DNA from 2 places in the Shewanella sp. 125m-7 genome. Region 2 is predicted to be linked to the other one. Evidence: predicted binding sites of a transcription regulator. Region 2 holds the regulator's gene; the other holds the start of a gene.

Region 1 (16,281 bases), on a different contig from region 2:
TCAGCCGAGCAAGGCACCACCACTCAGGTGCGTGCCCGTAAGTGGATGCAAAGCTTGCTGGAATTACAGCAAAGCGCCAGTACCTCTTTTGAATTTGTTGAAAACTTTAAGACCGAACTCTTCCCTGAAGAGATCTACGTCTTTACCCCTGAAGGCCGTATTTTAGAGCTACCAGTGGGCGCGACACCGGTCGATTTTGCTTACGAAGTTCACACCGACGTAGGTAACACCTGTGTTGGCGCTAAAGTGAACCGTCAAGCCTACCCATTAAGTCAGCCATTAATCTCTGGCCAAACCGTCGAGATTATTATCGCTAACGGCGCACGCCCGAATGCAGCATGGCTTAACTTTGTGGTAACCGGTAAAGCACGCGCTAAAATCCGCCAACTATTAAAGAGCTTAAAAGAAGACGACGCTATCTTACTCGGTAAGCGTCTACTCAATCATGCACTCGGTGAGACTAAGCTTGATAGCTTGTCTGCTGAGCAAATTGAAAAAGTGGTTAAAGATACTAAGCACGACACGCTTGATGCACTGCTAGCTGATATCGGTTTAGGCAATGCTATGAGCATTGTTATTGCCCAGCGTCTTCGCGGCGATCAGGTTGATTCTGAAGAGCCTAGAGAAGACTACACCATGCCAATTCGTGGTGCCGACGGCATGCTAGTGACTTTTGCTAACTGTTGCCGCCCTATTCCGGGTGACGCGGTGATTGCTCATGTGAGCCCGGGTAAAGGCCTAGTGGTGCACATGGAAAGCTGCGCTAATATTCGTGGCTACCAAGGTGAACCTGATAAGTACATTCCCGTTCAATGGGATAGTGCAGAGGGGGTTGAATACCAAGCTAACTTGCGTGTTGAGATTGTGAACCATCAAGGTGCGCTCGCTAAAATCACCTCAATTGTGGCCGCTGAAGGCTCCAATATTCATAACTTAACCACAGAGGAGCGTGATGGACGAGTGTTCCTCATTAATCTACGCATTTCTGTGCGTGACCGTATTCATTTAGCCAACGTAATGCGCCGGATCAGGGTATTACCTGAAGTCTTGCGTACATCTCGGAATCGATAACTTACTCAATACTGTACTCAACAAAGACAAGGATAGATCATGGCAGAGAAAATCATCATCGCAACCGCTAAAGCGCCACAAGCAATTGGCACTTACTCGCAAGCCGTAAAGGTCGGTAGCACGGTTTATTTATCAGGCCAGATCCCACTTGTTCCAGAGACTATGCAGATTGTCAGTGATGATTTTGCAGCGCAGGTTGTGCAAGTATTTGATAACCTAACCGCAGTATGTGAAGCAGCAGGCGGTTCGCTAAGCGATATCGTTAAGCTAAATATCTTTATGACAGATTTAAGCAACTTTGCCACAGTCAATGAAATTATGGGTCGCTACTTTGAGCAACCTTATCCAGCCCGTGCTGCAATTGGCGTTAAGCAATTGCCAAAAGATTCACTGGTTGAAATGGATGGCGTGATGGAGATTTAATCCTCATCAGCCAACCATATGGGCGCCACGGCGCCCATTTTTTTGTTTAACGTTAGCTATTTAATGTTTGCCTCGTTACGCTCCCAGAGCAACAACTCTTAACCCAAAGTACAAAATAGAAGCCAACCATGAGTCCTGAACGTTTCGCCCGTATCAACCAAATGCTCGATAACCGCCAACCCGATCTCACCGTATGCTTAGACACCGTGCACAAGGGCAACAACATTGCCGCAGTGCTGCGTACTGCCGATGCCGCCGGTATTCATGAAGTTCATGCAGTATGGTCAGAGCTTGAAATGCGCGTATCTGGCAATACCGCATCGGGCAGCCAACAATGGGTAAAGACGCGCGTACATCAGAGTATGGCGCAAGCGGTTGATGTGTTTCGTAGCCAAGACATGCAGATTTTAGCTACCACCTTTTCTGATACTGCGGTCGATTTTAGAGAGATTGATTACACCCGCCCAACGGCGATTATTTTGGGTAACGAGCGCGATGGTGTCAGCCCTGAAGGCATAGCTAGCGCCGATCAGCACATCATCATCCCGATGATCGGCATGGTGCAGTCACTTAATGTCTCGGTTGCTGCCGCGCTGATTATGTATGAGGCTCAGCGACAACGCACCGAAGCAGGCATGTACGGTACGCGCAAACTTGATGACGCTTATTGCCAAGTAAAACTGTTTGAGGAAGGCCATCCTATTTACGCTAAAGCCTGCCGCCGTAAGAAGCTGCCCTACCCAGCAATTGATGACGCTGGGCAAATCATCGCTGATGACGATTGGTGGCAAAAAATGCGTGCACCTTCAAACTAACACTAAGCCTAAACCTAAAGTTAAAGCTCAGCCTCAATCAAAAGTAGCAGCACTTAGACCATCAATATTAAGTGCTGATATTTTGCATCCCTAACAACTCTATCACCAGCACGTTCAAACCACCCGCGACAAATACCCCTCTCAACCCACCACAACAAAATTGTAACACCCGTTTGAAAAAGTTTGTCTTAGATCACATTTTTCGCCATACTCAATATTGCAGCAGCCTGTTAAACGAACGATTAAAACAAAAAAAACAGTAACAGGTTGAATTGGAATCAACACTAATCAATATGGAAATGCGATGGAATCTTCTATGAAAACCCCGATTGAGATGCTTGAACATTGGGTTGAAAAACAAGGCGATCAAGTTTATCTAAAGCAGCCTATTGACGGTCAATACAAAACTTTTACTTGGCGCGATGTGCAAACCAAGATGCAACAGATTGCCGGCGCCCTCAGACATCTAGGTCTCAACCCCGGAGATAAAGTTGCGGTACTGTCTAAAAACTGCGCCGAATGGTTTATCACCGATCTTGCTCTGATGCACGGCGGCTATATTAGTGTACCGATTTACCCGACCGCCAACGCCGACACCATTCGCTACACCCTTGAGCACAGTGAAGCTAAAGCAATTTTTATTGGTAAACTCGATTATTGGGCCGACCAAGAAGCGGGGGTCGGCGGTGAGATCCTGCGTATTGCTATGCCCTATGACACTATGCCGTCTCAGTATCACTGGGACAGAATGCTGACCTTAGGCCAGCCCTTGATTGATGCTCCTCTGCCTACTGCAGAGCAAATAATGACCATCATTTATACCTCTGGTTCAACAGGCAAGCCTAAAGGCGCGATTCAAACCTTCGCTAGCTACACCTGGACCTGTACAGCAGTTGTGCGCGACCTTAATACCGATGTTGAGGATAGATTGCTGTCTTATCTGCCGTTAGCGCATATTACTGAACGTGTCGCCATTGAAGGCTCCTCATTTTACTCTGGCAGCAGCGTAGCCTTTGTCGATAGCCTAGATAGCTTTGTGGCCGATGTGCAGCGCGCAAGACCCACTGTATTTTTCTCGGTGCCGCGCCTGTGGAGCCTATTTCAAAAAAATATTATCGACAAAATTGGTTACAGCAAACTTAACTTTTTGCTTAAAGTCCCTATCGTAAGCGGCATAGTTAAACGTAAGATTCATCAAGGCCTAGGTCTAGAGCACTGCCATTTACTCGGCTCCGGTTCTGCACCCATTCCACCATCACTGGTTGAGTGGTACCACAAGATTGGTCTCGATATTTCAGAGGCGTGGGGCATGACTGAAAACTGCGCTTACTCCATTATTAACTATCCGTTTGATGCGCGTAAAATTGGTTCCGTCGGCCGCGCTGTTGAAGGTTGTGAGGCCAAGTGCTCTGATGTTGGCGAACTGCTCGTTAAGAGCCCTGGCCTAATGCAAGGTTATTATAAGCAGGAAGAAGAGAGCGCTCAGTGCTTCGATGAAGATGGCTTCTTCCACACTGGTGACCTATGTACTATCGATGATGAAGGCAATGTCAGCATTACTGGCCGCGTTAAAGACAACTTTAAAACCTCGAAAGGTAAATATGTGGCACCTGTACCTATCGAGCGTAAGCTAGCGCAAGACCCTCATATAGAGATGATCTGTGTTATCGGTTCAGGCTTACCTCATCCAATCGCCTTAGTTCAACTTTCAGAAGGTGCTGCACTTCAAGCAAGAGAAGAAGTCAGGGCTTCGTTAAAGGCGACAGTCGATGCCGTTAACCCTCACCTTGAATCCCATGAAACTGTTGACGCAATTGTTATCGTCACCGAACCTTGGGACGTTGACAATGACGTGCTAACGCCTACATTAAAGATTAAGCGTCATGTACTAGAGAAAAAGTTTAGTGAAAAAGTGGACGGTATACGCGGAGGCAAAGTCTGTTGGGAAGATGAGATCTAAACTTCTCAGCCTTGCCCATTAACGAATAACGGCACACTTCAAGGTGTGCCTTTTTGTTTTTGTGACAAAAATAACCCAATTAACTAAATTTAATGGCTAAGAAGCAGTTTTTGATTGCGCTATTTGTGAAAGAAACTATTCTTGCCATCCTTTCAAATAAACCCAAATTATAGAGTTAACCATGTTTATTTTATTGTCGATACTCGGCGGCTTTTTAATTCTTACTGTAGGTGCTGAAGCCTTAGTGAGAGGCGCAAGCCAAATCGCACTTAGATTGGGGCTTACCCCTCTGATCATTGGCCTGACTATTGTTGCCTTTGGTACCAGTGCACCAGAGCTTGCTGTTAGCGTTAAATCTGCAATTGCAGGTAATAGCGGCATCGCCTTAGGTAACGTAATTGGCTCAAACATCGCTAACATCGGCCTAATTTTAGGTATTACAGCACTGATTCGCCCAATTAAGATTGAGTCTCAAATGGTGCGCCGCGATATTCCAATCATGATTGGTGCGTCACTATTGTTTTGGAGCCTATTGCTAGATGGTGGCCTAAGCTTCTGGGATGGCGTCATTTTATTTACGCTACTGGTTGCTTATTTAGCCTTCAGCTACTTCACAGCAGAAAAGCAAACTGGCGATGATGCTGAAGATGTGAAACAAAATCCAATGCTATCGGTTTTGTTTATCGTTATCGGTATTAGCATGTTAGTTGGCGGCGGTATTTTATTCGTTGATGGCGCGGTCGCTATGGCAACATCTTTCGGCATTAGCGAGGTTATCATCGGCCTAACTGTCGTTGCGATTGGCACCAGTATGCCTGAGCTCGTGACCTCAATTGTGGCAGCCCTTAAAGGCCAGAGCGATATCGCAATTGGTAACGTTGTTGGTTCAAACATCTTCAACGTACTCGGTATTTTAGGTGTTACAGCACTTATTCACCCGATTATTGGTAGCGAAATTAGCAACCTAGATTGGGCTGCTATGATTGCCCTAGCCGTGTTATTGCTACCCTTTGCCTACACGGGTTTGCGTATTGGCCGCCGCGAAGGTGGGTTATTAATTGCTGGCTACTTGGCCTATATCGGCTATATCGTTGTTCAAGCGATTTAATTAGCGCCCCCAGTAAGAGCTTAAATAAAAAGGCCTAACGTGCAGATGATACGTTAGACCTTTTTTATCTCCCTTCATTTCTACACTCAATAGCGACTCTTAATTGCGACCTTAATATAGTCACCTTGTCACAATGACAGATGTCATCCTAAACTGATGACGTTTGTATCTGCCGATTAAAATCACAATGTCCAACACTAAAGCCTTCCCCGCCACAGGGCTGAAAAGAGGTTGTCATAAAATCTAAAACCTCAGATTTGCGTAAAACGATATCTCTGATAATATATGTATAAATTTACAGTGTTTGAGTGCTAACCGTTTGCAAAGACTCGATCTTGTTCCTATCACAGATCTTAAGGGCGTCGCTAAGAAGATGGCCGAGAGATTAGCCAAGCTGAGCATAACAACAGTGCAAGATCTGTTGTTTCATCTGCCGCTGCGCTATGAAGATCGCACTCAAGTCTACCCTATTTCCTCACTTTACCCAGGTAGTTACGGCACCATCGAAGCTGTGATTCAATCAAGCCAAATTATCCAAGGCCGTAAGCGCATGCTGACCTGTACGGTGCGTGATGATACAGCTAGCTTAACCCTGCGCTTTTTTAATTTCTCTGTCGCGCAGCGTAACGGCCTAGAGATCGGCATGACTATTCGTGCCTATGGTGAAATTCGCCGTAGTATGCATGGCGTCGAGATTATTCATCCTGAATATAAGTTGATTACTCCGGGTGAAGATCTACAAGTGAGTGACACGCTAACCCCGGTTTACCCGACCACTGAAGGCTTAAAGCAAGCGAGTTGGATCAAGCTTACCGAGCAAGCATTAGAGATGTTAGAGCGCGGTGGATTACAAGAGTTACTGCCGCCAAACCTGCAGCCCAATAATTTAGACTTAAAGCAGGCACTGCAAATACTGCATCGGCCTAATAATCAAGTGTCGCTATTTGAGCTGGAGCAAGGCACGCATCCAGCGCAGCAACGCCTCATTCAAGAAGAGTTATTGGCACATAACTTAAGTATGCTACGCCTACGTCAACGCAGTAATCGCGACAAAGCGGTCAGCATGCATGCCACGGGGCAGTTACTTAATCCCTTTTTAGCCACTCTCCCCTTTAAGCCTACAGGGGCGCAGCAGCGAGTCGTTGCAGACATTACTCAAGACTTAGCCAAACATGAACCTATGATGCGCCTAGTACAAGGCGATGTGGGCTCGGGTAAAACCTTAGTCGCTGCTTTAGCAGCTTTGCAAGCGATAGAGAGCGGTTATCAAGTCGCCATGATGGCACCAACTGAATTGTTAGCCGAACAACATGTGATTAATTTCGCCGCCTGGTTTGAGCCGTTAGGCCTTAAAGTCGGCTGGTTAGCAGGTAAATTAAAAGGTAAAGCTAGAGCCCAATCGTTAGCCGATATTGAATCTGGTGACGCGCATATTGTCATTGGTACCCATGCTATTTTCCAAGAACAAGTGGTATTTAATAAACTGGCACTGATTATTATCGATGAGCAGCACAGATTTGGCGTACACCAACGCCTAGGCCTACGTGAAAAAGGCATTAGCCAGGGTTTTCACCCGCATCAGCTCATTATGACGGCAACACCTATACCACGTACCTTGGCGATGACTGCTTATGCCGATCTCGATACCTCAATAATTGATGAGCTACCACCGGGCAGAACGCCGGTGACCACAGTCGCGGTTTCAGATCAACGTCGTGAGGAGGTCATCGACCGCGTCAAGCAAGCGTACATCAATGATAAACGTCAAACCTACTGGGTATGCACCTTAATCGAAGAATCAGAAGTACTCGAATGCCAAGCTGCAGAAGACACGGCAGAAGAACTTAAGCGTGCCCTGCCCGAGTTAAAGGTAGGCTTAGTTCACGGCCGTATGAAGCCCGCTGAAAAGCAACAGATCATGGCCGACTTTAAAGCCGGTGAGCTAAACTTATTAGTTGCCACCACGGTGATTGAGGTTGGTGTCGATGTGCCTAATGCCAGCTTAATGATCATCGAAAACCCTGAGCGTTTAGGCTTAGCTCAGTTACATCAGCTTAGAGGTCGGGTTGGGCGCGGTGCCATTGCAAGTCACTGTGTGTTGCTCTATAAGGCGCCACTCTCTGCCACTGCAACCAAAAGGATTGGGGTGCTAAGGCAGAGCAATGATGGCTTTATTATTGCGCAGCAAGATTTAGAGATCCGTGGTCCTGGTGAAGTCCTTGGTACTAAGCAAACCGGCATTGCCGACATGAAGATTGCCGACTTAATGCGAGATCAGGCACTTATTCCTCATGTTCAAAAGTTAGCAGCCCACGTTATGCAACAAGCTCCAGCTAGTGTTGACCCTATTATTGAACGCTGGTTAGGCGACCGCGAGCAGTTTGTACAAGCATAAGCTGCTACATTCGTCAGCTTTAAAAATTAAATATCCTTAATAGAGCTTCAAACTATAGACAATCGCTCGGATTTTTGCAGAATGGATTGAAGCTATACTTTTATCAATTAGTCGTATCACTGCACCCTAGCAGAGGAGTTAAAATGCAACTCAGTCAAGAAGATAGAATTTCCCCACAGGAAAAGAGTTCTGGCACCAATGGTTTAGCCATTTTAGCTATCGTTGCCGTAGTGGCGTTATCCGCTGGCGGCTACTATTACCTCAGTGATAATGATGAAATCGAAGAGCAGCAGGTCATCGTCCCAGTGGTGATCCCCGATCCGATCCCTGAGCGACCTCTTGAAACAGAAGCCTTGCCAGAGCCTGAAGTCGTTGAAGTTGAAGCGGTACAACTACCTGAAGTCGATCCCGTGCCAGAAGTTGAGCCCTTACCCGCATTGGTTGATAGCGATGCCTATGTACATCAGAAAGTGACCGCGATTGCCGATGGTATGGCAATTGAACCACTATTGATTGAAGACAACGTAGTGCGTCAGTTTGTGGTTTTTGTTGATAACTTAGCCCAAGGCGAACTCGCGCGCAAAGTGAGCCCACTGCAAGCACCAAGCACGCAGTTTACAGTCTCGGAAATTGCCAACAAGACCTATATCAATCCAGATAGCTACCATAGATATGACCTGTATGCAGACTTCCTTTCAAGCTTAAATGATCAAGAGCTAGCAAAAACCTACAAAGAGATGACTCCGCTGTTAAGTGAAGCATTTACTGAACTAGGCTATAGCAAGACCTCATTTAATGATCGCATGCAGCAAGCTATCGAGGTGATGTTGGATGCACCTATCATCGAACAGCCGATTGAATTAGACGGCGTTAGCGTTAACTATCAGTTTGTTGACCCTAAACTAGAGGCGCTGCCTAATGCGCAAAAGTTGATGATCCGTATGGGCCCTGAGAACGCTAAGAAAGTGAAGTCAGCACTACGTCGACTACAAAAACACTTAAACTAAGCAGTTAAACTAGCGCAAGGTTTTCACCTAGTTTCCTATCTAAAAGTCCTGTATTAACAGGGCTTTTATTCAAATCCAACATTTTATCACTCAGCAGCTACCTTCAAGCGACACCTGTATCACAAAAGGACTTATTGCCCCACGATTTATGATGTAGAATAACGGCTGTTTATGACGTTACTTTTGGCCACTTGCTATCTTTCTTGGTCAGAATTATCTTTTATTTGTCAGGCAATACGAAAGGATATTCGTATCTGAGGCGATGCATTTGAAGTTCAGCATTCTTTCATGGGGCGCATGGTCGCCGCAGTACCAACAAGCCTGTGAGTGGCTAAACTGGCCAATGCCAGTCTCAGATGCAACAGTGCTGCACGCCGCTGTGCCTAAACTTTCCCATGTTCCAGCAATGCAGCGCAGACGGCTCAGTAAACTCACCAAAATTATCCTTGAAGCGGTTAACCAATGTCAGCCAGCTGAGCAATGTCGTAGCGTTTTTGCCTCCCAGCATGGTGAAATTAATCGTACTATTGGTTTACTCGAGAATATCGTGGATGAATCGCCGCTATCACCCACGGGTTTTAGCCAATCGGTACATAATACCGCTAGCGGTATTTTCAGTATTCTAACGGCTAATCAAGCTCAATCGACCTCGATTGCAGCGGGAAGCAACACGTTTTCTCAAGCATTTATCGAATCCTATGGACAGTTACACGCAGATCCTGAGCCGTTACTATTAGTCTATGCCGACGAACCCGTGCCTCAGGTTTATCAGCAATTTACCTCTGAGCCAGCATGGCCTATCGCTGTTGCTTTTATGCTAGCGCCCGCCGACGACTCACAAAACGCGCTGGCAACACTGACATTAACCCCAATAAATCAACAAACTGAAATCGACAACACGCTCAGTTTTGATCTACTGCTATCGAGTCTGGCAGCGAAACAGAATGTCAGTGGATCTTTTTCTGGCTGGCATTGGGAGCTAAGCTGTGTCTGAGCCCGCTATGGACAAGTCCGCTGCCGATAAGCCCACCATGTATAAACAACCACTCGCTCCCAAGTTAATGGGTATCGCTTACGTTCCACGTTGGCTGGGCGGCACCGCTTGCTATATCGCTTTTGGCCTTGGTGGCCTGCTGAGTTCACTGACCATACTGCCAATACTTAGATTTTGGCCTGGTAGCCACCAGCAACGCATTGAGCGAGTGCAGCGAGCCGTGCACATCATGTTTAAAGGCTTTGTCAAAATGCTCACTTGGGCCGGCGTTATCAAGGTCTCTCATGGAGATTTAAGCCGCCTCAGTCATGCTAAAGGAGTGATTGTCACTGCCAACCACCCAACCTTAGTCGATGTGGTCGTGTTAATCAGCTTAATGCCCAATGCTGGGTGTATTGTTAAACAAGGCCTTTGGCGCAATCCCTTTTTACGTGGCGTTGTCTCTTGCGCCGGCTATATTCCTAATCGTGGTGCAGAGTTGCTACTGCAAGATTGCAAGTCAGTACTTGAACGTGGCACTAACCTGATCATCTTTCCGGAAGGAACACGCACCAAAATAGGTGAAAAAATTAACGATTTTGCACGTGGGGCAGCCAATATCACCCTGCGCACTCATAGCGATCTGTTGCCTGTATTTTTAAAAACCAATACTGTGGGCCTTAGCAAGCAGCAAAAGTGGTACCAATTGCCTAGACGGACAATTGGCATGCATATCGAAATAGGCGAAACACAGCCCTATTTACGTTATGATGCCGATGCAGGCGGCGGCGCAAAGATGGCACGACAACTGACTCGTGACTTAGAAAACTATTATAAACAACAATTAGATAGATACTTATGAGCCTAGAAAACGAAGTAAAACAACTGATCATCGACTGTCTTGATTTAGAAGACGTGAGTATTGATGATATCGACTCTGACGCGCCACTATTTGGCGAAGGACTTGGGCTCGATTCTATCGACGCATTAGAACTTGGCTTAGCAATCAAGAAGCAGTTTGATGTGAAAATTGAAGCGAATTCTGAAGCGACCAAACAACACTTCTATAGCGTTGCTAGCTTAGTCAGCTTTATTGAGTCACAGCGAGCGTAGGAGGAATTATGCAAAGTCGTGAACAGATCCTTAAAATGCTGACTCAAATCTTAGTCGAAGAATTTGAGATAGATGCAGACGATATCACCCTAGAAGCCTCCTTGTATGAAGAGCTCGATCTAGACAGCATCGATGCTGTAGATTTGGTGATCAAACTGCAGCAAATGACAGGTAAGAAAATCAAGCCTGAAGAGTTTAAAGCGGTGAGAACCGTAGATGATGTCGTGTCGGCTATCGAAGGCTTAGTCCAAGCGTAATGCGGCTCTTTTTGCAAATAGTGACAAGCCTAGTGGTAATAACTTATCCACTGGCTGTTTATTTCGGTTTGCACTATTTGCCTGCTGGCACCATTGCGCTCGCCTTATGTGCAATATTAGTCTTGCGACTGATATTGCAACAGCAAAAAGTAAAGTCATTGATGCTGCCGCTGCTTGTTGGCATAGGCTTAACGGCTGGAAGTTTTATTGCTAAAGAGAATGATTGGTTACTGTTTTATCCTGTGGTGATTAACCTCACCATGCTAGGACTTTTTGGTTATTCACTAAAACACGGACCCAGCATGATAGAACGGCTAGCCAGACTTAAAGAGCCTGACCTGCCCGATGAGGCTATCGGTTATCTCAATAATGTCACCTTAATCTGGTGTGGCTTATTTATCTTTAATGGCACGATGGCACTCTATACAGCGCTTTATACCAGTATCGAAATTTGGACACTTTATAACGGGCTAATCGCCTATTTGCTTATCGGGTCGCTACTTGGTGGCGAATGGTTATATCGAACATTTTGGTTAAAAAAGTCATGACGAATCTACTTAAATCTTGGCTATGCCAAGGGCCTACGGGTCAACAGCTAATTAGCTTCAATCATCACGATATCGTAACGGGCTCCGCCTTTACCGCTCAGGTCGCACAGCTGTATCGGCAGTTAAGTGAATCAGACTCACAGCGCTGGCTACTTAGCAGCGATAGCAGTGACCAGTTTGCCGTCGGGTTGTGTGCTGGTTTACTTGCCGGTAAACAGATTATCCTACCAGCCAATACTCAAGCTGGTACTTTAAGTGAGCTGACTCACGAGTATGATGGCGTACTTGCCAACATGCCAATCTGTGAAGGAAAAGCCTTTTTACGCCTAGATAAAGATCTCAATCCTCCCAGCAGTGACTGGCCGCAAACCGATAACTGGGGCGAGCTAGTACTCTTTACCTCTGGCAGCAGCGGTAGACCAAAACGCGTTGTTAAAACCATTGAGCAACTCGACGTTGAAGTTAGCGTGCTTGAGCATACTTTTGCCCAGCACCTGCCCCATTGCAGCGTAATATCGACCGTCTCTCATCAGCATATTTATGGCTTACTGTTTAAAATTCTGTGGCCACTGGCTGCCAGCCGTCCCTTTTTGAGTGATCTTGTTGAATACCCAGAAACGTTAAGCTATTACGCAAATTTGTTCCCAAACCTATGCTTGATCAGCAGCCCAGCACAACTTTCTAGATTGCCAGATGCGCTCGATAATGAACGTCAACTGCGTTCACCCAGCCTAGTATTTAGCTCAGGCGGACCATTGAGTTTCGAAGCATCGCAAGCGGTAGCCAATTGCTATGGCCAAGCCCCGATTGAGGTCTTCGGCAGCACTGAAACCGGTGGTATTGCCTATCGTCGTCAGCACTCACTTAATGCTAGCTGGCAGACATTTGCCTCGATTGAGGTCGAGCAAGATCCAAATGATGGCGCGCTTATGCTCAAGTCTCCTTACCTGCCAGATAATGAGTGGTTAAAGTGTGATGATAAAATTGATCTGCAAGCCGATGGTACATTTACCCTGCAGGGCCGCTTAGACCGAATTATCAAGGTTGAAGAGAAACGTCTATCACTGGTGCAGATGGAGTCGTTACTCGAAAGTCATCCCTATGTGGCAAAAGCGGCATTAGTGATGCTAGAGCAACCTAGAGTCCAACTTGGCGCAGCCATAGTGCTTTCACCTCAAGGCATTGAGCAACTCGAAGCCAATGGCAAACTCGCGCTAAATAACCAATTAAAGAATCACTTGCTCAGCCAATTTGAGCGAGTCACCTTACCCAGACGTTGGCGTTACCCTGACGCCTTACCGCTTAATCAGCAAGGTAAGCGGGTGCACATCGACATGTTAGCCCTGTTCGATATCGATAAGTTTAAAAGCAAATGATTACCTCTACATTGCCCACCATTATCAGCCATAACAGTGATAATGACGATGCCACTTGGCGGCTCGAAATTGCGGCCGACCTAGAGTATTTCAACGGTCACTTTCCTGAGCAGCCAGTGCTCCCCGGCGTCACTCAGCTCGATTGGGCGATAAAGCTTGGCTGCGCGCACTTTGGTTACCCGCTGAATGTTGCCACCCTAGAAGTACTTAAGTTTCAGCAACTGATGCTGCCAAATACTCAGGTTGATCTAACCATTAGCCATAATCCTGCTAAGGCCAAACTGGTATTTACTTATAGCGACGGTGATAAACGTTTCGCATCAGGCCGTATTGCGCTTAATTGCCAAGCCGCGCATGCAACCGACAATTCGGATAACAACTAATGCGCCTCGCACTGGTTATCCCCAATTATAATCATCGCGGCGCTATTGAGCAGACTCTCGAGCGCTTATCAGGCTATAACCTTCCCTGCTATTTAGTTAACGATGGCAGCGATGATGAAACGCGCTTCTTGCTGATCGAGCTGGCTGAAAAATATGACTGGGTGACCCTGCTTCACCATCCCTATAACCGGGGTAAAGGCGCTGCAGTAATGACCGGACTACGAACCGCATATGCTGAGGGTTACACCCACGCCCTGCAGGTCGATGCCGATGGTCAACACGATTTAAACGATATTCCCGCCATGATAGCTCAAGCGAAGTTGGCTCCTGAGGCCGTTATATCGGGCTTACCACAGTATGATGAGTCTGTGCCCAAAGGCCGCTTGTATGGCCGCTATATCACTCACTTTTGGGTGTGGATAGAAACCTTAAGTTTCGATATTCAAGACTCTATGTGCGGCTTTCGAGTTTATCCGCTCGAGGCAACCGAGAAACTGTTTTTAAACCATGCCTTAGGCGAACGGATGGACTTTGATATTGAGGTCCTAGTGCGGCTTTACTGGCAAGGCGTGCCAGTGGTTCATTTGCCAACCCGAGTGATCTACCCGGAAGATGGCGTGAGTCATTTTCAAGGGCTTAAAGATAACGTGCGTATCTCATTGATGCACAGCAAGCTCTTCTTTGGCATGTTACTGCGCCAGCCTAAAAAGCTTTATCGCAAGCTGCAGCAAAAGCTCACAAGCTCAAGCCAGAACAAGCATTGGTCGAGCATGAGTGAACGTGGCAGTTACTGGGGCATTAAACTGTTAGCTGAAAGCTACCGTTTGGGTGGCCACTGGCTGTGCCGCGCCATCATGTATCCGGTGATTTTCTACTTCTTCATTACTGGTACCACGGCAAGAACGGCCTCTAAGCAATTTTTAACTCATGTAAAAGCCAAGCAACCCAATCATCCGCAGCTAGGTGAATCACTAAGCTGGCGCGACAGCCTGAAGCACTTTTTCGCCTTTGGTAACGCCGCCCTTGACCGAATCGATGCCTGGTGCGATCGCATCAAGCTCGAGCAGGTGGATTTTCCTAACCGTGAGATGCTCGCTAACCAATTACTCGCGGGTAATGGCGCCGTATTGTTGGTCTCACACCTAGGTAATTTAGAGCTATGCCGCGCAATATCAATCCACCAGCGCCAAGTCAAAGTCAACGTTATGGTGCTAACGCAAAATGCCGAGAACTTTAACAAGGTGCTCAAGCAGCTCAACCCTGATAGCTCGCTAAACCTAATCCAAGTCACTGAACTTGGCCCGAGTACTTCAATGCTGCTACAGCAAAAGATTGAGGCGGGTGAGCTTGTGGTGATTGCAGGAGACAGAACCTCATCGCAAACCGCTGGCCGAGTGATCTACCAAGAGTTTTTAGGCGAGCAAGCGGCATTCCCGCAGGGACCGTTTATTTTGGCAGGGCTACTCGATTGTCCGGTTTATACCATGTTCTGCCTGCGACAAAATGGTCGCTACCATGTGCATTTAGAGCATTTCGCCGACACATTAAAAGGCCCGAGAGCCGGGAGAAGTGAGCGAATCGAGCAAGCTGTTAACGAATTTAGTAGTCGCTTAGCACATTTTGCGCTTAAAGAGCCACTGCAATGGTTTAATTTTTATGATTTTTGGCGCAAGGACGAAGAGTTCCAACGAGCCAATGCGCAATGCAAACAGAGCAGTTGCAATATAAAGGACGAGCAAAGTAAATGACCCAACAAACGACTTATAACCCTAACAAGCAAACAGTTGAATTTGGCTACAACAGTCTCGCACTTGAAGATGTTGTCGCGATTGCCAAAGGGGCACAGGCTAAGCTTAACCAAACTCCTGAATATCAGACCTATATTCAAAAAGGCGCTCGATTTATCGATAGGCTTCTGAAAGAAGAAGGCGTTGTTTACGGCGTGACCACAGGTTATGGCGATTCTTGTACTGTGACTGTGGGCCTAGATTTAGTCCACGAGCTACCACTGCATCTAACACGCTTTCATGGTTGTGGCATGGGTGAGATTTTATCACCAATGCAAGCGCGGGCCGTGATGGCGTGCCGACTAAGCTCGCTTGCAGTAGGTAAATCTGGGGTGACCTATGAGCTACTACAGCGCATTGAAACCCTGCTTAACCTCAACATTACCCCAGTGATCCCAGAAGAAGGCTCGGTGGGTGCGAGTGGGGACTTAACCCCGCTATCTTATTTAGCAGCAGTGCTGATTGGTGAGCGTGATGTGATTTATCAAGGTGAACGACGCCCAACCAGCGAGGTGTACCAAGAGCTTAATATCGTGCCGCTTACGCTACGCCCGAAAGAGGGCTTAGCACTGATGAACGGCACCGCTGTAATGACGGCGCTAGCTTGCCTTGCCTATGACCGCGCTCAATATATGGCTCGTCTTGCCAGCCGCATTACCGCGATGGCATCGCTTACCCTTAAAGGTAACTCGAATCATTTCGACGATATCCTGTTTGCCGCAAAACCTCATCCGGGGCAAAACCAGATTGCGGCTTGGATCCGCCAAGACTTAAACCATCACATTCACCCACGTAACTCTGACAGACTGCAAGACAGGTATTCTATTCGCTGCGCGCCCCACGTGATTGGTGTACTGCAAGATGCGCTGCCATTTATGCGCCAGTTTATCGAAACCGAGCTTAACAGCGCCAATGATAACCCAATTGTTGACGGTGAAGGCGAGCATATTCTTCATGGTGGACACTTCTACGGCGGCCATATTGCCTTTGCCATGGATGCGATGAAAAACGCCGTGGCTAACATTGCCGATCTCATCGATCGCCAGATGGCGCTAGTCATGGACC
Region 2 (16,281 bases):
GAATCCGGTAATTGCGGATCCACAAAAAAGATGAGTGGTAGATCGGCAGCAGCATTCGCTTGCAATACTTGCTGATTAAAACAGAAACATTCCGTCTTATTAAAATAGGCAGCTCCTTGCCCAGGAGACACAGACGGAATAGCCTGACCGACAATGTGGTTAGCAGATAAATTAGTTGCCACAAAATGGGTCCGAATAAGCTCACCGGGGTGAACTTGCATGGTATTGACCTGCGGTTTGAACGTCCAGGGCATATCGCTTTGCACTTGAGACACAAACTCCACAGTCACGGTTCTGTTTTTATCTACCGTGACGGGCTGATAAACGCTGGCAGTATTCTGGGGTTTACCATTAATACCTAATGCGTCGCACAGCACGTCATACAAAGGAACAAGCGCAAATCCAAAGCCAAACATGCCCACAGCGCCAATAATTAGCACGGCGATCAGTTGGCGATTGGATTTACGCTTAAACTCTGACATCTTTATTTCACCTCTGGTGGGGTGGTGAACGAGTGATAAGGCGCAGGACTTGGGATTGTCCACTCTAATCCTTCGGCGCCTTCCCATGGTTTAGCTGGGGCCTTTTCACCGCCGCGTATGCACTTAATCACGACCGCTAAAAAGATAAATTGTGACAGACCAAAGGCAAAACCGCCTATCGACACTATCTGGTTCACATCAGCAAACTGGATTGCGTAATCAGGGATACGCCTAGGCATACCTGCAAGCCCTAGAAAGTGCATTGGGAAAAACAGCACGTTGACTGAAATGACCGAACACCAGAAGTGCCAGCGTCCTAGCGTTTCGCTGTACATATGCCCCGTCCACTTTGGTAGCCAATAATAGGCCGCCGCCATGATGGAAAAGATTGCTCCTGTCACCAATACATAATGGAAATGTGCCACCACAAAATAGGTGTCGTGGTATTGGAAGTCGGCAGGGGTTATCGCTAACATCAGGCCAGAGAACCCGCCTATGGTGAACAAGATAATAAAGGCGACCGCAAAAAGCATGGGGGTTTCAAAAGTGATAGAACCTCGCCACATGGTCGCCACCCAGTTGAAGACCTTTACTCCTGTCGGCACCGCAATCAGCATGGTGCAATACATAAAGAATAGCTCAGCAAACACCGGCATTCCGGTGGTAAACATGTGATGTGCCCACACTAAAAACGATAAGACAGCGATACTTGCTGTGGCGTAAACCATAGATGAGTAACCAAATAAGCGTTTGCGGCTAAAGGCTGGCACAATCGCCGAGATAATCCCGAAAGACGGTAAAATCATGATGTACACTTCAGGATGACCAAAGAACCAGAAAATATGCTGGAACATCACTGGATCGCCACCGCCGGCCGCATCGAAAAAGCTGGTACCGAAGTATTTATCCGTCAGTACCATTGTCACCGTGCCTGCGAGTACTGGCATCACAGCAATCAATAAGAATGCAGTGATCAACCACGTCCACACAAATAAAGGTAACTTCATCCAGGTCATACCGGGGGCGCGCATATTCACAATGGTAACGACAACGTTAATCGCACCCATGATTGAGCTAATACCCATAATATGCACCGCAAACACAAATAGTGCGGTGCTGTCGGGGCTATAGGTAGTTGATAGCGGGGCGTAGAATGTCCAACCGAAGTTAGGGCCGCCACCTTCCATAAATAATGAGCTTAATAAAATCGAAAATGCGAAAGGTAGGATCCAAAAGCTCCAGTTATTCATGCGGGGTAGTGCCATATCTGGCGCGCCGATCATCATGGGGATTAGCCAGTTTGCCAAGCCTGTAAAGGCTGGCATCACAGCACCAAATACCATGATTAAACCGTGGACTGTGGTCATTTGGTTAAAAAAGTTTGGCTCTACGAGCTGTAAACCAGGTTGAAACAGCTCTGCCCGGATCACCATCGCCATCGCACCACCGGTTAGGAACATAATAAAACTGAACCAGAGGTAGAGCGTGCCGATATCTTTGTGGTTAGTGGTTAAAATCCAGCGCATGATGCCTTTCGGCGCCCCATGATGTTGGTCATCATGGTGATCGTCGTGAGCGGCTGGTGAATCTTGTATAATTGTGCTCATGTTAATCCCTTACTTTGCGTGACCATCAACATCAGAAGCCTGAACTGCATCACCAGAGTCATTACCCCATGCATTACGTTCATACGTCACCACTGCAGCAATCTGTTGTGGTGTAAGCACTGCACTAAATGACTGCATAGCCGTGCCCTGTTTGCCATTGATAACAATATCAAGGTGGGCAGCTACAGGGCCTGTGATAATTGGGCTGCCCACTAATGATGGGAACGCGGGAGGTAGGCCAGTACCAGCTGCTTGGTGGCATGCAGCGCAGTTAGCCATATAGACTTTTTCTCCCATCGTGAAGAGTTCGTTCATGGCTAAATCACCTAATGGTGCTGTTGTTAGCTCTTGCGTGACTTGGCTTTCAGCTAAGGATTCTGAGGCCATATCTTGGTTAACTTCTGCTTGTGTAGCAGCTGAGGTAGCAGGCATAGCGCTTGGGGGGGCAGGGGTTGTATCTACTGATGTTGCTGGTGTGGTCGTGTCAGAGCTTATATCGGCAGCTTGAACCGAATCACCAGAGTTATTGCCCCAAGCATTACGCTCATAGGTCACAACAGCGGCAATTTCAGTTGCGGTTAACTGTTTAGAAAACGCCTGCATGGCGGTGCCAGACTTACCATTTAAGACGATATCAATATGATATTGAGCCGGACCTTTGATAATTGGGCTACCAATAAGAGAGGGAAACACGCCGGGTAAGCCAGCACCATTAGGCTGGTGGCAAGCGGCGCAACGAGCCAAGTACACTTGCTCGCCTTGAGTCATTAACTCTTCCATTGTCAGTGTCTGTGACAGCGCAGCCTTAGCGGCGGCTTGTGCATTACTCGCCTCTTGTTGCTGTGCAATCAGCCAAGCATCGAAGTCTTCTTCAGAAAGCGCTTGCACCACAATCGGCATAAAACCATGGTCTTTACCGCAAAGCTCTGCACACTGACCTCGATAAGTACCAGGCTTGTCGATTCGAGTCCAAGCTTCGTTAATGAAACCGGGGTTAGCGTCCTTTTTAACGGCAAAAGCGGGTACCCACCAAGAATGGATAACATCTTCAGAGGTCATTAAAAAGCGCACTTTTCGATTAATTGGTAGCACTAAAGGCTTATCAACCTCTAGGAGGTAGTTTTTCCCTTTTGCTTCAGTACCATCTATTTGTGCTCGTGGAGTGGATAGTAAGCTGAAAAACTCAATATCCTGATCGAAATAGCTGTAATGCCATTTCCATTGTGAGCCGGTAATTTTGATGGTGAGATCGGCATTACTCGGATCTTCCATAGCAATCAAGGTTTTGGTTGCAGGAATGGCCATGAGAATAAGAATGATAAAAGGTACGACAGTCCACAATATCTCGACTTTAGTACTTTCATGAAAGTTGGCGGCGATAGCGCCTTTAGATTTACGATGGTGGATCATGGCATAAATCATCACGCCAAAAACCACAATGCCAATAGCACAGCAGATGTAAAGAATAATCATGTGGAGGTTATAAACCCGCCCACTGATCTCCGTTACACCCTCTGTCATGTTAAGTGGCATTTCTGATGCAAAAAGTACGGGCGAAAATAGCAACGCCAGCACACAATACAACAATTGCTTCACTAGACTTCTCCTCTGTCAACAAGACAAAGAAGAGTCACACAGTAAGTCTCTGCTCTATGTAAACTCTTCAGTTCCCAAAAAAGCAACGATGACTTCAAAGTGCGCGAGTGGTTTGTCAATCGAGCCGCATTATCTCTATTGCGACCATGACTATTGTATTTTCAGTATTAGCTACTGGGTTGTGTCACCACGTTGGCACTTACGGCTGAAATATATCAGGCCGATTTCAGCCTCTGTTGTTGTTCAGGATCTACAGTCCATAAAACAGAGACCGACGACTAAATCGCTCGGATATAACTAAATATCGTTGTTATCACTTGTTACACTACTTGGTGTTTAAATATTGATCAAGATCACTTTTTGATTCATTTGCATATTATGGAAATAAATTGCAGGTAATAAAAAAGCCCTCGAATGAGAGCTTTAGCCGAACTGAGTTTCTTTACTAGAAAGAAGATATTAGAAAGAAGGGCTTGATACTTTAGTGGATGGCGCCAAAAAGAGAGGCTTGAGCAAAAGCGCTGCCCTGAGTGTTTATCCTGCTATCCAGTGAATGGCAGTTTGCATTTTTAATGCGACTTCCAATGCCATTTTCGCTGCTACTTTCAATCGTACTTTCAATTAAAATACCAGCAGCGCGTGCGCTTTTAGCAACGAGCTGTAGACGGCGACTATCACGAGCATCTAAAGCGTTAGTCCAAGTAATAACCGCACTCGATGTACCACTAGTTAATGCTTTCTCCATTGCCCAGAGGGTTTCAACTTCATCTTTAGCATGAACTAACAATATTCTATCCATTCTAACGCCCGCAGCGGCCAGCATCTGCTTATAACCTATGTTCGGCGGGCTGATGAGTACAATCCAACGGCCTTGCTGGCTCAGTTGCGAGAGCTGTGCACTAATTTGTGTTAGCTCATCACGTCCTTGAGTTTGGGTCACCATAGTCGTGATATGGTTAGTTGCGTTACTGGTCATATTTGTCGACGGCATATCTTGCCAAAGACCTGGATGACGCGGGCTGGTACCTATTAGTTTGTTCATTGCCAGTCTCCATTACGGATCACACCAACGGCTAAGCCTTCAATACTTAAGCTTTGGTTCGCAAGATCAACTTCAATCGGTGAGTATTCTTCGTTCTCTGCATGTAAGAAAACTTTATTGCCTTTCTTCTCGAAACGTTTCACTGTGACATCGTCTTCGACACGAGCGACGACAATCTGGCCGTTGCGAGCTTGCTGTATTTTATGTACAGCTAGTAGATCACCCTCAAGTATGCCAATGTTCTTCATACTGTCACCACGGACTCTAAGTAAAAAGTCAGCAGAAGGGCGGAACATCGCAGGATCGACTTTATAGTGTTGCTCAACATGCTCTTGGGCAAGAATGGGTTCACCCGCAGCAACTTGGCCGATAAGCGGTAAACCTAAATCAGCTTCTTCAGTGCTTTCTTGGGTTAACTTAATACCGCGAGACGTACCCGGCATAATTTCAATACAGCCTTTTTTAGCTAAGGCTTTTAAATGTTCTTCGGCAGCATTGGCTGATTTAAAACCTAAACGTCTCGCGATCTCGGCACGGGTAGGTGGCATGCCAGTATCTGCAATATTACGTTTAATTAGCTCTAAAATTTCAGCTTGGCGCGGTGTAAGTGGTCTCATTGTTAACCCTGTCTTTCTATACAGTACCTGTGAGTATATACAGTATTTTATTGAGCGCAAGTAATAACCAGTTATATTGTTTTGTGTGGGATCCAGTTTCAAATGAAATAAATCCAGCGATGTGAAACTCGTTATTGAATAGTGGCTGAAGTTAACTATTATTTTGTCCTACATCTGCGCTTATAAATTTAGATAAGACCTTTGAATGGAAATTCGATGGAAGTAGGGATTTTGAGTGAATATGTAAATTAGGCTTAGCTCAATTACGCCCCATTTCGTGCCTGCATTAATTGAACTTTCGTGCAAACTGACCCCTGCTTGACTTTGTTTTGCTCATGCCGGAAATGTGTTTAAGGAGGTGGCGGCTTACCAGTCTATGAACTAGCTACTGCATCTGCGCATATACCCCATTGAATCAAGGGGTAAATGCTAGACAATTACCATGGATATGAGAATATAAAATCAGTGATACCTTCTTCATCTGGAACATTTCATAGTATGACCATCCATCATGTACCGATAGAGCGCCGATTCGCAAAACCCTCTGAAAAACACCTTGTCGAACCCGACTTTTTGTCGTTATGGGGCGAAAATACATCTGGCAGTCTGAGCTGGGATGATTTTAAGGACAACCGTTGTGTCGTTGTGCTCGCTGATGGTAAATGTGGCAAAACTCATGAGTTTAAAAGACGAAATGAAATACTCCGGGCTAACGGGAATGTATCGTTTTTCATTCCGCTTGAGCAGCTCCAAGACAGTGAAGTTCTAGATATATTGTCAGATGAAGAAGAACATACATGGGAAGATTGGCTTGCAGCCCCCGATCAGACGGCAGTGTTCTTTTTGGATGCTGTAGATGAGCTTAAGCTTCGCCAAGGAACGCTTCGTAAGGCTTTGAGGAAAGTTAAAGATACTCTCGGCGAAGCTCTATCGAGGGCAAGATTTTTTATATCTTGTCGTCCAAGTGATTGGAATGAGGAGTTGGACGTTAAAGCCCTATCAACAATACTGCCGCCGGGAAAAATAGACCAGACACAGTTACAACCTATAGACGGAGAGCAAGTTTTCTTACAGGTTATTTCTCGTAAGGAATGGGCTAGTAATAAAACTGAGCGGGAGATTGATGATCATGACTCCCCTGACAAGATCAGTGTGGTAAGCCTTCTACCTTTTACTCAAAGCGAAGCTTTGGAATTTGCGAAACTATACTCTCCAAGTGCCTCAGAACAGTTTAATCACCAATTATCAGAAAAATAACCAAGACACCCAAAATTGTTGGATAGCGATTCCTCTACGATTCCTCTACTAGGCTTTAGTTAAGGTTGAACAGAGGAGTGTGTTATGCCAACGCCAAGAAAAGCGTTAGTCAGCTTGGAAGATACCCCTTATTATCATTGCATAAGTCGCTGTGTTAGAAAGGCATTCCTGTGTGGGGTTGATATTCACACGGGACAATCCTATGAGCATAGGCGTGACTGGGTCGAAAGTCGGCTGTTGCAGCTAGCTGAAGTGTTCGCAATCGATATCTGTGCTTTTGCGGTGATGAGTAATCATCTGCACCTTGTATTGCGGGTTGATGCTGAGTTGGCTAAGAGCTGGTCAGATATCGAGGTTGTAACGCAATGGCAAAAACTGTTCAAAGGCGACAGCCTGAATCACGATTTTATTAAAGCTGAACCTCTTGAATCTTATCAACAAACAATCATCAATAAGCGGATAAAAGAGTACCGACTTCGACTCATGGATATCTCCTGGTTTATGCGGGCGCTTAATGAACCCATAGCCAGAAAGGCCAATGCTGAAGATAAGTGCAAGGGTCGATTTTGGGAAGGGCGCTTTAAGTCGCAAGCGTTACTTGATGACGCGGCGGTGCTGGCTTGTATGGCCTATGTCGACCTCAATCCTATCCGAGCCAATATAGCGATATCTCCAGACACCTCAGACTTCACCAGTATCCAGCTGCGCATCAAAGCGGCAGTTAACGGCGAACAACCTAAATCGCTACTCCCTTTTGTAGGCGATGAGCATCAAGATATGCCTAAAGGACTGATGTTTAATGCAAAAGATTATCTACAACTCGTTGATGATACAGGTCGAATCCAACGCCATGATAAACGAGGTGCTATCAGCCCATCCTCACAGCAGTTGCTGCACCGCTTAAACATACCTGCCGAGAACTGGCTTAAAATGACCGCCGAGTTCACGAAAATATTCAAAGGCGCAGTGGGCAATACACAAGAATTATCGACGTATTGTGAACATCTAGAGCGTAAACGACGACAAGGTGCAGCCAATTGTCACCGATGGCTAGATTGTAGTTAGTTTACGTTAAACCTACTCAACCCTTTTTACGCTACCAGACTGATGTTTGGGCATTTTTGCTGCGTGATTTTCATTTTAATTGCTGATATTTTGCTCGCAAGTCATGTTCAGCTTGTGATTGTCGAGCTTAGGCAAGGTATGAGTCAAAAGCTTTGGCCATTTGAGTTGTGATTGAGGACGATAAGTACTGTAAATAATAATGGCTGTCTCAGTTATTTTAGTGGTGAATAGCTTTTGTCCAAACTTTAAAATTCTTAGCTACATTTAGATTTACTCTATGCCCCGTGCTTACCTCTAAATGAGGCCTGTCACTCGTTGAAATTGAGAGTTTCATTTTGGCTGGATTTCTGCGGATAATTTCACCTTATCCCGGATCGTTCGATTATGCCTATCTGGATTTCAGCTCTTAACTTATTGATTTCATATTCGGGGGAGTTTCACTTGAAACTGGATCCCACATTTGAAATGTGGCAACTGATCTTAATACCCTTATAACTGCATTCTGTACTCAGTATCTACATTTAGGCTTATGTAAGATCGATAAAACTTTTGATTTTATAAACTAGGCTATTATTAACTAAAATCGTTTTACTAGAGTGGCATCATGAGCCGATTATCTAGCAAGAACACTAGGTTAAATCACCGTAAGTTGGTTTCATTAGGGCTGGCTATTGGTGTGATGTTATCGGCTGCTCTGACAGTCTCTTCCCTAGCCGGAGCTCTTGTCTCTGAACCGGTTAATCCTGCCGAAAATGCCTCGCTGCCAACGGATAAAGATTCTGCTAAAGAAATGATTCAAAAAGCGATGGATAACTGGCGTGGGTTAACCTCTTCGAGTCTGTTAACTATGGTGATCCATCGTCCAGACTGGCAGCGCTCGATGACGGTACAGGGCTGGACTCAGGGGGATAAAAAATCATTGGTTCGGGTCACTGAGCCAAAGGTCGATGCGGGCAACGCCTTTCTTATTGATGATAAACAGATGTGGAGTTATTCGCCTAAAATCAATCGGGTGATAAAAGTACCATCGTCGATGATGAATCAAAGCTGGATGGGCAGTGACTTCTCCAATAAAGATGTCAGTCGTACCACGGAGTTACTCGATGATTATTCACATCGTTTGATTCATACCCAAGAGCTTGATGGGCATAGGGTGTACACCATCGAGTCAATCCCCCACGAGTCAGCGCCTGTGGTATGGGGCAAGCAGGTCACCGTGCTTAGGGATGACTGGGTGATGTTGCGTCAGGAGTTTTGGGATCAAGATAATAAGCTGGTTAAGTCGATGGAATGCGGTGACATAGAGGCTGTCGGTAATAGAAGTGTTGCGATGCGTTGTCGCATGTCTCAGGTTGAAAAAGCACTAGAGTGGACCGAGATCCGTAATCAAAATGTCCGTTTTGATATGACGCTGCCGGGCTATATGTTCACCCTGTCTAATCTTAGAAACCCCCGCTGATGCGCGGCCAAATTCTTTTGGCATGGCGAAGCCTATGGCAGCATAAGCGTCGTACATGGCTAACCGTTGGCGCGATGATTTTCTGTAATACCCTATTGGTATTTATGATCACCATGCAAGCGGGTACTTATCCGATGATGATTGAAAATACCTTGCGGATTTTTTCCAGCCAACTGCAGATAAATCAACAGGGCTACCTAGATGAGCCTGAATTACGCAAACGAATTACCGATAGTCGTAGTTTAGTCGCAATGATAGAGCGGCAGTTTCCAGAGCTCGATGTCCTTCCCCGCAGTAGTGGTTTTCTATTAGCCGCGAGTGAACACCGTAGTGTCGGAATGCTCGTTAACGGCGTTGTTCCTGATAAGGAACGCCGCGCGTCGATCATTGCGCAGCAGATCATTATGGGGCACTACCTAGACGCTGGCGATAACAATCAAGTCGTGCTTGGGGATCGTCTGGCTAAAAATCTACAGGTCAAAGTTGGTGACGAACTCACTGTGATGGGCTCAACGATGGAGGGAGGGTTCGCCGCTGGCGTGCTGTTGGTTACTGGGATTTTTAACACTGGGATTAATGACGTCGACCGTACAACCTCGCAAGTCTCTTTGGCCACTTTTCAACGAATATTTGAGATGCACAATCAAGTGTCGCTTGTGAGTATTAACGCCCCCTCTATGTCACAGGTAAGCTTTTATCGGCAGCAATTACAGACCCTATTGCCTGCACCTTTGCAAGCAGGGACTGAGTTAACCGTTCATGATTGGCAGCAGCTTAATCCCGGAATTAAGCAGGGGATTGAGGCGGATCTCTCTAGTGCCATTATTATGTATGCGGTGCTGGTCTTGCTAGTGATCTTAGGGGTAATGAATACCCAGCTCATGGCGGTATTAGAGCGCACTAAAGAGTTTGGCATCATGCTGGCGATAGGCTCTAAACCGAGTCGGTTATTTACACAGATATTAATTGAAACCTTAATGATGGGCATTATAGGTATGTTGCTTGGTGCGCTGCTGGGCGGTGTTATTGCGGCTTACTTTAGCCAAGTTGGTATTGCGCTTCCGGGGATGGGAGACATAGGAGCGCAATTTGGTATCGGAGATCGAATATATCCCTTGTTGTCGCCACTTTCTGTATTGATTGGCCCGCTAGTGGTCTGTATCGGTTCTGTATTGGTCTCTATCTATCCAGCGTTTAAAACCTTAAGCCTCGAGCCAATTAGTGCGATGCAGAGTAAATAACATGGGCCATTTTTTTAATCCTGTTCTATTTGTGTTGGCGTGGCGTAATCTTTGGCGCAACGGCAGGCGTACTCTTATTTTACTATTGGCGATTAGTTTTGGGGTGTGGTCGATGATCGTGGTGTCGGCGTTTCTGCGCGGTATGGTCGATGGCATGAACCAGACCTCGCTAAATAACCTACCGGGAGAGATCCAAGTGCATCAGCATGAATTTCTTAATGATCAGAATGTGATAAATCATATTTCAGAGCCTGCAGACGCTTTGCTGAGGCAACTTAACCAGTCGTGGATTACTCAATGGGCTTCTAGGATCAGCTCTCCGGTGATGATCGCCAGTGAGCGTGTGACATTGGGTTCTCAGTTAATTGCGATTGCGCCGCAACAAGAACCTTTTACTGTGGGCGAGCTCGAACTTGTGGCGGGAAGAATGCTCGAGGATGGTGAGGACAACGGCATCATTATCGGCCAGAAAATGGCGGCTAGACTCAAGACTGATCTCAATAAGCGAGTCGTTATCACATTGCAGGATGTCGATAATGAGATTGCCGAGTCTGGAGTGCGTGTGGTTGGGATCTATCACAAACCGACAGAACAGGAAGAGCTCGCGACTATCTACACTGGAAAGGGCTTTATCCAAAAATTGCTAAATATGCCGAATAAGGTGACCGAAATAGCAGTATTTACCGATGGTCAGCAATCGTTAGGGCGAGTGACTTCTAGCCTTGAAGAGGTTGTCGATGATAACTATCAAGTTGCAACTTGGCGTGAACTCAACGGCTATCTGGCTGCAGTATCTGACTTGATGAATAGCTACATTATTATTTTTATTGTCATCGTTTTTAGTGTGCTTGGCTTTGGTTTAGCTAACACCTTGTTGATGTCGATATTTGAGCGACAGCAAGAGATAGGCTTGATTTTGGCGCTGGGATTACAGTCAAAGTCGGTTGTTTTTATGATTGTGATTGAGGCTGTTCTACTCTTGATAACAGGGTTGATTGTCGGGGATACATTGGCACTGGTTACGACTTATTCGTTGGCTGCTGGCATCGACCTTTCTGCTATTGCTGATGGACTGGCGATGGCGGGTATGGATACCAGGCTATACCCAGTGCTTCATTGCCAAGATGTTATCGCAGCCAATATTATCGTTATTGCGCTTGGGGTTATCACCAGTTTATGGCCGGCGATTAAGGCGGCACGCTCTAATCCCATAGAATCAATCAATACCGCAGCTTAGCAAGATAAATAAGAAGGTAATCAATGAGTAACATAGTTTGTAAGCAACTGGTCAAAACATTCCAACAGGGTGATCAGACAATCTATGGATTAAATCATGTCTCATTAATGATTGAGCAGGGCGAGATGACGGTGTTGTCTGGCCCGTCTGGCTCAGGAAAAACCACCTTGCTCAATGCAATAGGTGGATTAGATGAGCCCGATAGTGGGACAGTCTATGTTGGTGATGTTGAAATAACCGGGCTGACAAAGTCTGCGCGAGCCGATGTGCGTTTGCAGAAAATAGGCTTTGTTTTTCAGGCTTATAATCTTATTCCTGTTTTAAGCGTCCAAGAAAATGTCGAGTTTGTTATGCAGCTGCAGGGGATCTCTGCAGCTGAGCGGAGGCGTCGCAGCCAAGAAATCTTATCAGAGGTGGGGCTAACGGGGCTTGAGACTCGAAGACCTGCGCAGCTTTCTGGTGGACAGCAGCAGCGGGTGGCTGTTGCCCGTGCCATTGTCTCAAAACCTGTGTTGATTTTAGCTGACGAACCTACGGCTAACTTGGACTCTAAAACATCGGCACAACTATTGGAGCTGTTTACACAGTTAAATCGTCAGCATGGCATTACATTCTTAATTGCTACCCATGATGCACAGGTGTTTGACTACTGCAGCCGTCATATCTACATGGTTGATGGCAAAATCGTTACCGATTCAACGAGCTGAGATTGAGTCATGGGTAAAGAATGTAGCAACAAGCGAGCGGATAAACGTTTTTTGTGGCGTAAGCTCCCTATTCTGACCTATTTTTTGGGGCTCTGTGGTTTGCCATTTTTTCTAGCGTCTGCAGAGTTACAGCATCATGGTCATCTCAAGTATGAGTTAGATGGGTATGCTTTTTCTGATAGCAGTGTTTACCAAGCACTTTATGGCCAGCAGCAGCTTAATCAAACTGCGCAGTTTCGTTATCACCTCGGGAGTCGCTGGCAATCGGGTTGGCTAGCCGAAGTCGATTATCAACTGCTGGCGGGCTATGGCAAACACAGATTCCAAACCCGCGCACTGACGAGTGATTATTTAAGCCTTAGCTCGGTGATAAATGATGAACAGCGACTATTTAACCTGACCGACACCCTCACAGAGCATAGAGATTTTGTGATGCTGCAGCGTTTAGATAGGGCCATCGTGGGCTATCAGGGGGACAATAACGTGATTAAGTTTGGACGGCAGGCGCTCACATGGGGTAATGGCCTGTTTTTTAACCCCATGGATTTTGTCAATCCATTTGACCCCAGCTCACTCGATAAGGAGTATAAAACTGGCGATGACATCTTGTATGGCCAGCACCTACTACAAGATGGTAGCGATCTACAGGCGGCCTATGTTATTCGGCGAGATAGTAATTCTGATGTCACCGCTGATGTCGCCACATTAGCGCTTAAATATCACGGTTTTTTTGATTACATACATGAGTATGACCTCTTGCTGGCGGAACACTATGACAGCCGTGTCGCAGGTGTTTCTAGCATAGTCAGTGTCGGAGGGGCGATTTGGGCAACGGATCTGGTCGCAACTTGGGGGGAGCAGAACTATCTCTCTTTAGTCAGTAACTGGAGCTACTCTTGGGTTGGGTTTGAGCGGAATATGACAGGAACCCTTGAGTATTTCTACAATGGCCTTGGTATTGGCAATGGCGATTATAGTCCCGAGTCGCTATTGCAACATCCTCAGCTGGTGGCAAAGATAGCGCGTGGCGAGCTGTATAATCTCGCGCAAGATTATCTTACCGGCAGTGTTTATATTGAGATGACACCGCTGTGGTCAATATCGCAAAACCTTTTTTATAATGTATCGGATAGCTCAGCCCTGTATCAGCTGCTTAGCCAAAACAGTTTGAGCGATGATCTTCGCTTAACCTCGGCGCTTACCGTGCCTATTGGCGCTAACGGTACAGAGTATGCTGGACTCAAGTTTACCAATGACCAGTATTTTAGCTTCGAGCTATCCTTCTATGCGCAGCTAGCTTGGTACTTTTAATGAATTGGATTAAATTGGAATGAACGCGATTAAATGCTGAATTATTAATAGCTTTAGTCATTTTTAATCTGTAAGTCTTTGTTCTATAAATACACAAACAGGACAGAGTGCGGTAATAAGAGAATAGCGCAAACTATTTAAATATCTGGTATTCTAGCTGCTTATTAGAAGCGACTAACATTGCATATAAATATGTCCAAACAAGACTCTCTTTGGTTCAAATCTTTACGTTGGTTACAACGTAAACTCGTTCAAACAGTCGTGGTGCCTCACGATCCATTCGACGATCTCAATCTCGACCCGAGTAAGCCGCTAGTATATGTAATGAAAACTGAATCTGTCAGTGACATTGCTGCGCTTAGCGAAATGACGGCTAAACTCGGCTTACCAAGCCCTTATGAGGACTTGGAGGTCAATGGTATCAGATCGCCTAGAGTTGTTTGTCTAGAAGGAGGCAAGCCTCTTTTTGGTCAGCGTGAAGGCGGAGAGCAGTACATTGATAGCTTCAAAAAATTACTCAGCGTTCATAAACAGAACCGCGAGTTAGACATTCAATTAGTGCCAGTCAGTCTTTATTGGGGACGTACTCCAGGTAAAGAAGACGACACTATGCGCGCTGCGGTACTTGAGCGTCAAAACCCGACTTGGTTACGCAAGTGCTTGATGATCTTGTTCTTAGGTCGTCATAACTTTGTACAATTCTCTAATGCTGTTTCGCTGCGCTATATGGCTGATGAGCACGGTACCGACAAACGTATCGCGCAAAAGCTTGCTCGCGTAGCACGAGCTCACTTCGAACGTCAGCGTAAAGTCATGACGGGGCCTCAGCTGCCTAAGCGTCAGGCCTTGTTCCATGCTTTACTTAAATCAGATTCGATTACCAAAGCGATTAAAGAGGAAGCGGCAAGTAAGAAGATCTCTGAAGCCGAAGCGCGCGCCAAAGCGATGGAGTATCTTGATGAGGTCGCAGCCGATTACTCAGATAGCTTGGTGCGTATTGCCGAGCGCTTCTTAACTTGGCTGTGGAATAAGCTTTATAAAGGCATCAATATAAAAGGTGCTGAGCAGGTCAGGCAGCTACACCACGATGGTCATGAGATTGTTTATGTGCCGTGTCATCGTAGCCATATGGATTACTTACTGCTGTCTTATATTCTCTATTATCAAGGTATGGTTCCGCCGCATATTGCTGCCGGTATTAACCTTAACTTCTGGCCTGCAGGCCCAGCGTTCCGCCGTGGTGGAGCCTTCTTTATTCGCCGTAGCTTCGGTGGTAATAAGCTTTATACCGCCGTGTTCCGTGAATATCTCGATCAGCTATTTGCTAAGGGTTACTCGGTAGAGTATTTTACTGAAGGGGGTCGTTCACGCACCGGTCGTTTGCTTGCACCTAAAACAGGCATGCTTGCGATGACACTAAACAGCGTGCTGCGCGGAGTGGAGCGCCCTGTAACGCTAGTGCCAGTATACCTAGGCTATGACCATGTAATGGAAGTGGCGACTTATCACAAAGAGCTTAGTGGTAAGAAGAAAAAGAAAGAATCCGTTTGGCAGATTTTTGGTGCTATTCGTAAGTTAGGTAACTTTGGTCAAGGTTATGTGAATTTCGGTAAGCCTATTACTTTACATAACTTCTTGAATGAACATGCGCCTAGCTGGCGTGATGATATTGCAAAAGATCCCGATCAAAAGCCTACGTGGTTAACGCCTGTTGTTAATATCTTGGCTAATCAGGTAATGACCAATATTAACGATGCTGCAGCGGTGAGTTCGGTAACGTTAACCAGTATGGTGCTGCTCGCTTCTGAGCAAAATGCATTAGAACGTTCTCAGCTAGAGAAACAGTTAGATCTGTATTTAACGCTACTAAAAGAGCGTCCATATACTGAATATACCTCTGTGCCTCAAGGGACGGGTCATGACTTGGTATCTCAAGGTTTAGAGCTTAAAAAGCTGCAGATTGAAAGCGATCCGCTAGGCGATATCATCTCTATTGATCAAAGCATTGCGATCACCATGACTTACTATCGCAACAACATCATTCATCTTATGGTACTGCCGTCTTTAATCGCCGCGTGTTTGCTGCGTAAAGAGAGTTGCAGCCGTGATGATGTGATCGCTATCGTTAATGACTTCTACCCGCTGCTCGAAGCCGAGTTGTTTATGGGGATTGAAGATCCTACTCTGTACACTAACCAGATCCTCGATATCTTCGTGGCTCAAGGCTTAGTTGTTGAAGGTGATCATTTTGAGGTTGTTGATAGCTGTATCAACCAGTTGCTACTCTTGTCTGGTACGGTGGGCGAAACCATGCAGCGTTACGCAATTCTGTTTAACTTACTCGAAATTAAGCCGAATATGGAACGCTCTGAGCTTGAAAAAGACAGTCACCGCCTAGCACAAAGATTAGGCGCGCTTCACGGTATTACTGCACCAGAGTTTTATGACAAGAAGCTATACGCTACGCTGAGCGTCAAATTAAAAGAGCTAGGATATCTAGCTGATAGTGAAGGGTGTAGTGATATTAAACGTATAAAAGAAACTGCCAACTTGTTGTTACGTTCATCTGTGCGACAAACTATTGTCGATAGTGTACATGCGGAGCACAAGGCTTAATGGCAAATCATATGAATGCAGCCAAAAACAAGGCTGCAGGTAAG

Evidence for each region. The regulator LexA, encoded in region 2, represses DNA repair genes until DNA is damaged. The targets are predictions, from matches to a motif close to TACTGTATNNNNATACAGTA.
Region 1: recG (ATP-dependent DNA helicase RecG) is a predicted target of LexA. The motif match lies at 5,661-5,680, and genes of this name have one in related genera.

Annotation. Positions count from the first base shown of each region.
Region 1 covers NZ_JBRILQ010000003.1:76,870-93,150, reverse strand. Annotated here, with positions in the region: gene spoT (bifunctional GTP diphosphokinase/guanosine-3',5'-bis pyrophosphate 3'-pyrophosphohydrolase) at 1-1,071, shown strand, start outside; gene ACVBIL_RS02200 (RidA family protein) at 1,111-1,494, shown strand; gene trmH (tRNA (guanosine(18)-2'-O)-methyltransferase TrmH) at 1,623-2,309, shown strand; gene ACVBIL_RS02190 (AMP-binding protein) at 2,614-4,269, shown strand; gene ACVBIL_RS02185 (calcium/sodium antiporter) at 4,451-5,377, shown strand; gene recG (ATP-dependent DNA helicase RecG) at 5,697-7,772, shown strand; gene ACVBIL_RS02175 (DUF3014 domain-containing protein) at 7,916-8,779, shown strand; gene ACVBIL_RS02170 (beta-ketoacyl synthase chain length factor) at 9,042-9,773, shown strand; gene ACVBIL_RS02165 (lysophospholipid acyltransferase family protein) at 9,811-10,614, shown strand; gene ACVBIL_RS02160 (phosphopantetheine-binding protein) at 10,611-10,865, shown strand; gene ACVBIL_RS02155 (acyl carrier protein) at 10,874-11,122, shown strand; gene ACVBIL_RS02150 (hypothetical protein) at 11,122-11,670, shown strand; gene ACVBIL_RS02145 (AMP-binding protein) at 11,667-13,046, shown strand; gene ACVBIL_RS02140 (ApeI family dehydratase) at 13,043-13,429, shown strand; gene ACVBIL_RS02135 (glycosyltransferase family 2 protein) at 13,429-15,177, shown strand; gene ACVBIL_RS02130 (HAL/PAL/TAL family ammonia-lyase) at 15,174-16,281, shown strand, end outside.
Region 2 covers NZ_JBRILQ010000017.1:3,081-19,361, forward strand. Annotated here, with positions in the region: gene ACVBIL_RS09870 (cytochrome c oxidase assembly protein) at 1-482, opposite strand, end outside; gene ctaD (cytochrome c oxidase subunit I) at 485-2,089, opposite strand; gene coxB (cytochrome c oxidase subunit II) at 2,099-3,685, opposite strand; gene ACVBIL_RS09885 (cell division inhibitor SulA) at 4,167-4,727, opposite strand; gene lexA (transcriptional repressor LexA) at 4,724-5,344, opposite strand; gene ACVBIL_RS09895 (hypothetical protein) at 5,843-6,601, shown strand; gene ACVBIL_RS09900 (transposase) at 6,686-7,666, shown strand; gene ACVBIL_RS09905 (outer membrane lipoprotein-sorting protein) at 8,271-9,125, shown strand; gene ACVBIL_RS09910 (ABC transporter permease) at 9,125-10,366, shown strand; gene ACVBIL_RS09915 (ABC transporter permease) at 10,368-11,603, shown strand; gene ACVBIL_RS09920 (ABC transporter ATP-binding protein) at 11,627-12,310, shown strand; gene ACVBIL_RS09925 (hypothetical protein) at 12,320-13,621, shown strand; gene plsB (glycerol-3-phosphate 1-O-acyltransferase PlsB) at 13,814-16,237, shown strand; gene mtr (tryptophan permease) at 16,237-16,281, shown strand, end outside.